Regions from separate parts of the Paenibacillus sp. FSL W7-1287 genome, predicted to be linked through region 2. Evidence: a T-box and tRNA genes for the amino acid it is inferred to sense, from the RefSeq annotation. Region 2 holds a T-box; the other holds one or more tRNA genes.

Region 1 (2,405 bases), 3.5 Mb from region 2:
ATATGCTGCAGCCTTGGCGTGTCGGCCTACAGGAGAAATTCCCTGGAGTTGATATCGTTGCAAGAGAGCTGGAGCAGGGGCCTCCAGTTGGGGCACCAGTTGCTGTTAGCATTAAAGGTGACGATCTTGACGTATTGAAGGAGCTATCCTCGAAGGTGAAGGGTTATCTAGCGGAGATCGATGGTGCGATTAACATCTCTGATGATATGGGCTCGAATATGCCGATTGTTGAATTCAATATGGATCAACAACGATTACAGCAAGAAGGAATTGCAGAGAAGGATGTGTCGACTACGCTTCGCTTAATAAGTGAAGGGATAAAGGTAGCTGATCTATCCGACAATAACCAGCTGCTAGATGTGAAGGTGAGAGTTCTTCACGATAAAGGCAGCGATATCAGTGATGCCTTCAATCAGCTAGCCGTTCCTGCAAGAGGAGGAGAGCTTGTTAAGTTGGATGAGGTTGTGACGCTAGAGCGTGATGAGCAGGTGCACTCCATCCTTCATAAGGATTCACGAAGAGTTGTAACGATTCAAAGCTATAATGAAGGCAAATTGCCGAGTGAAATTACAGATGAATTGAATGAAAAGCTAAAGCAGCTTGAGCTACCAGATAACTATAGTGTATTAGTTGGCGGGGAGAACGAGCAGCGGGATGATGCATTCAACTCCATTACTAAGCTATGGATTGTCGTCGTATTGCTGATCTATATTTTAATGGTGATGCAGTTTAAATCGTTGCTGCTCCCTGTCATTATACTGATGTCTGTCTATCTTGCTTTCGGTGGAGCATTAATTGGATTATTCTTAACGAATTCACCACTAGGCTTTATGGCGTTTATGGGCGTTGTCAGCTTAACAGGTATCGTTGTCCGCAATGGTATCATTCTTATTGAATTTATTGAGCAGGAACGCCATGCTGGCAAGTCATTGTATGAGGCTGTAGCGAATGCGGGTAAGGTTAGACTGCGTCCAATTCTTATTACAACGTTTACAGCTGTCGGCGCATTAACGCCGATGGCGATTGATGGAAGCTCATTGTTTAAGCCGATGGCAGTAGCGATTATATCCGGCCTGTTATACTCTACATTGCTTACGCTTATCGTTGTGCCTGTCATGTATGTCATTGTGGCAAGAAGGCAGGAGAAGTCTGCAAGCAAGCTTCAGCAGCATACCGCTGAGCATTCATCGCTATAAGGGCTGAAGTATATCTACTTCATAGGAAGAATAGAATAACAACAGAAGCGATGAAATGCTAAAAACGTGGATATGCTTTTGCTTCGAACCTTGGAGTAAAAGCATATTCGCTTTGCTTGTATTCGCTCTAACAAGTCATTTATAAGAAATCATAAATTTTTTTGAAAAAATACTTGCAATCTGTTTTCGTTAGTGATATATTATTACTTGTCGCCGCGACAAAATGTTGCGAATGACGAACGTAATTAAGTTTTGCGGAAGTGGCTCAGCGGTAGAGCATCGCCTTGCCAAGGCGAGGGTCGCGGGTTCGATTCCCGTCTTCCGCTCCATATTTGCGGCCTTAGCTCAGCTGGATAGAGCGTTTGACTACGAATCAAAAGGTCAGGAGTTCGAATCTCTTAGGCCGCGCCACTTAATTACACTTCGGGATGTAGCTCAGCTTGGTAGAGCACCTGGTTTGGGACCAGGGGGTCGCATGTTCAAATCGTGTCATCCCGACCATTATATATGCGGGCGTAGTTCAATGGTAGAACTTTAGCCTTCCAAGCTAATAGCGTGGGTTCGATTCCCATCGCCCGCTCCATAACTAAGACATCGTAAAGCCTTGATCTTGATCAAGGCTTTTTTTGTTGTTCACGCAGCGCTCCAAGCCTCGTGCATGCTCCGACTCCCCTATATATAATTGAAGTGATTGATCCGCCTTCGTCTATGTGATGTAAGTCTATAGGTGCAGCTAGAGCTATGCTGTGTATATTAGGCTTCATAGCAGGCAATTCAGCGCATATATTCCTCGCTTTTATTTGTACTTTTCTTCTTTACCCATATATTACCCGAATATTCACTACGGCTTATAAATATGCCCCGCTATTTACATTATTCTGTCAGAGCTTCCGTCCCCTTGTTATACCCTTATATTGTAAAAACCTAGACCGCATTTAAATAAAGTTTATAGTATTACGATAATATTATTAGAGAGGGCACGCTATACATCAACGTTAATTAATTGGCAATACTAAGATTGTTCTCAATTATAGAAGAGTTTCCTATGAATCAAACACATTAAAGAATAGATAAAAAAGTTTGTACTTATTTACATGTATCACAATTTCCTGATTAAGCGCTTTCCATCTAAAAAAGAGGTCAAATTCAGCTATTTTTTAGATTAATTATGCTTGTAAGGCTTCTATGATGTTGTATTTTGTTGTATAA
Region 2 (2,405 bases):
CGTCTCTCCACTTCTACCCATGTTTGAAGGAGTTCTTGCCAAACGACCGCTTGGTTTCCTTCGAACGATCAAGGAGCCGGTTTTTCAGAATTTTTCCTTCGAAATGGCTGACTTTATAGATGCTAATTCCAATCTTAAGCCTCAGCGGATCAGTAAAATCAGATTTATATTTGATAAGACAACACAGGGCAGTATCTTGATAAAAGACTTAGGAATTCGTAGCGACAAGCTCTAAAAAATAAAATCATAATCTAACTCTTATTTGCTTCTCCGATCCGTCTGGACGGTGGGATGGTACCGACAATATTTTGATTTTTGTGCTAATTGAATTTGATAGTCCATAAAACATCGGCAGTCTGGGACTTTATATTCTCGTCCTGGCTGCCGATGTTTATTTTATTGGGATCAAAATCGTTGTTGCTGCTTTTATGTTTTTTGTCTATTCTAAATATGATAACGAGAAATAAGCTGATACAATACATAGCATCTAGATAAATTCTTATTTTTATAAAAGGAGACGAATGCGATGTTATTAAACAAAGGCGATAAGTTATTATTTATCGGGGATTCGATAACAGACTGTGAACGGAAACGACCAGAGGGCGAAGGTCTGTTTGGCGCATTAGGCAAAGGCTATGTCTCACTCGTTGACGCGCTGCTGCAGGCTGTCTATCCGGAATTAGGCATACGTGTTGTGAATAAAGGCTTGGGCGGCAATACCGTTCGGGATTTGAACGGAAGATGGCAAGAGGATGTGCTGAATCAGCAGCCAGACTGGTTAGCTATTATGATCGGCATTAACGACGTATGGCGCCAATTCGATACTCCGTTCATTAAAGAGTGGCATGTGTATGCAGATGAGTATGAAACGACACTTCGCAAACTTGTAAGTGAAACGAAGCCTACCGTTAAAGGGCTTGTCCTTATGACACCATTTTATCTTGAGAGCAATGAGCAGGACGGCATGCGAGCTATGATGGATCAGTATGGCTCGATTGTACGGAAGATCGCTGAAGAAAATGATGTGATCTTTATTGATACGCAAGCTGCATTTAATGTAGTGCTTGAAGAGCTGTACTCCGCGACATTAGCTTGGGATCGTGTTCATCCAACTGCAGCTGGACATATGGTGCTTGCTCGCGCCTTCTTGGATAACATTGGCTTCCAGTGGAAGCGTTCATAGCATTGCAGTCATTTACATAAGATAGTGTCACTAAGCAGCACCTGTCTCGTCACGGTAGGTGCTGCTTATTATTTGTTTGCAATATTTCAAATTATGAGTAAAATAGTAAAAAACAATAAATCAAATATCGATGAATGGGATAGTACTTCAGTCGAACGGTTCAAGCGAGCTGGGTAGGTGGGAGCCAGTACAATAGACTGCAAGGAAGCGCACCCAGGAGATAATTTGCTGAACAGTTGAGTAGGCAAATTCGGTCAAGGACCGTTATCAAATAGAGTGGCGAATCAATTTGATTCGTATATTGAGTGGTACCACGGGAACGAAAGGCTCTCGTCTCAAAAAATGAGACGAGGGCCTTCGCTATTTTAAATAAAAAGGAGCATCGACCTATGGAAATGTATAAACGGATGATCGCAAGGCACATATCAGCATTATTAGATCAAGTGGGGGAAGAGGAAATTACGGCATTACTCGACTACCCTCAGCATGCGGCAATGGGCGATATATGCTTGCCGTGCTTTAAGCTAAGCAAGCTGTATCGGAAATCTCCTCAGCATATCGCTGAGCAATTGACCGAGCGGCTTTCATCAGACATGATCGAGCGTGTAGAGGCGGTCGCGGGTTATGTGAACATTTTTCTTAATAAAGGCAAACTGGCTAAGCAAATCATAGAGCAGATCCTCGGCCAAGCTGACAGCTACGGCTCACGCAATATCGGCCAAGGTAAAACAGTGGTTATTGATTTCTCCTCGCCTAATATTGCAAAACCGTTCCACATTGCGCATCTGCGCTCAACGGTCATTGGACATTCGTTGCATCGTATATTTTCATTTCTAGGCTACAGCAGTATCAGAATTAATCATCTTGGAGATTGGGGAACTCAGTTCGGCAAGCTGATCGTTGCTTACAAGCTCTGGGGCGATGAAGAACAACTTGAAAAGCATGGAATTGATGATCTATTGAAGCTGTACGTCAAATTCCACGAAAAGGCCGAGCAGCAAGCATCCCTTGAAGATGAAGCACGTCAATGGTTTGTAAGGATGGAGGCTGGAGATGAGGAGGCTTTGCAGCTCTGGCACCAATTTGTGAACATTTCCATTACTGAGTTCCAGCGCATCTATGACCTACTAGGAGTCGAGTTTGATTCCTATGCGGGTGAAAGCTTTTATAATGATAAGATGGAGCAGGTCGTATCTGAGCTGGAGCATAAACAGCTGCTTGA

The links. The T-box of region 2 lies ahead of argS (arginine--tRNA ligase). A T-box ahead of a tRNA ligase gene usually reads a tRNA of that ligase, here a tRNA-Arg.
Region 1: it has a tRNA-Arg gene. The T-box ahead of argS (arginine--tRNA ligase) is inferred to sense a tRNA for this amino acid. The anticodon was not compared.

The regions. Positions count from the first base shown of each region.
Region 1 covers NZ_JBBORD010000001.1:102,965-105,369, reverse strand. Annotated here, with positions in the region: gene NSQ99_RS00465 (efflux RND transporter permease subunit) at 1-1,196, shown strand, start outside; tRNA gene NSQ99_RS00460 (tRNA-Gly) at 1,451-1,525, shown strand; tRNA gene NSQ99_RS00455 (tRNA-Arg) at 1,531-1,607, shown strand; tRNA gene NSQ99_RS00450 (tRNA-Pro) at 1,621-1,697, shown strand; tRNA gene NSQ99_RS00445 (tRNA-Gly) at 1,706-1,779, shown strand.
Region 2 covers NZ_JBBORD010000001.1:3,649,942-3,652,346, reverse strand. Annotated here, with positions in the region: gene NSQ99_RS16595 (MFS transporter) at 1-235, shown strand, start outside; gene NSQ99_RS16590 (SGNH/GDSL hydrolase family protein) at 527-1,183, shown strand; T-box leader at 1,305-1,524, shown strand; gene argS (arginine--tRNA ligase) at 1,573-2,405, shown strand, end outside.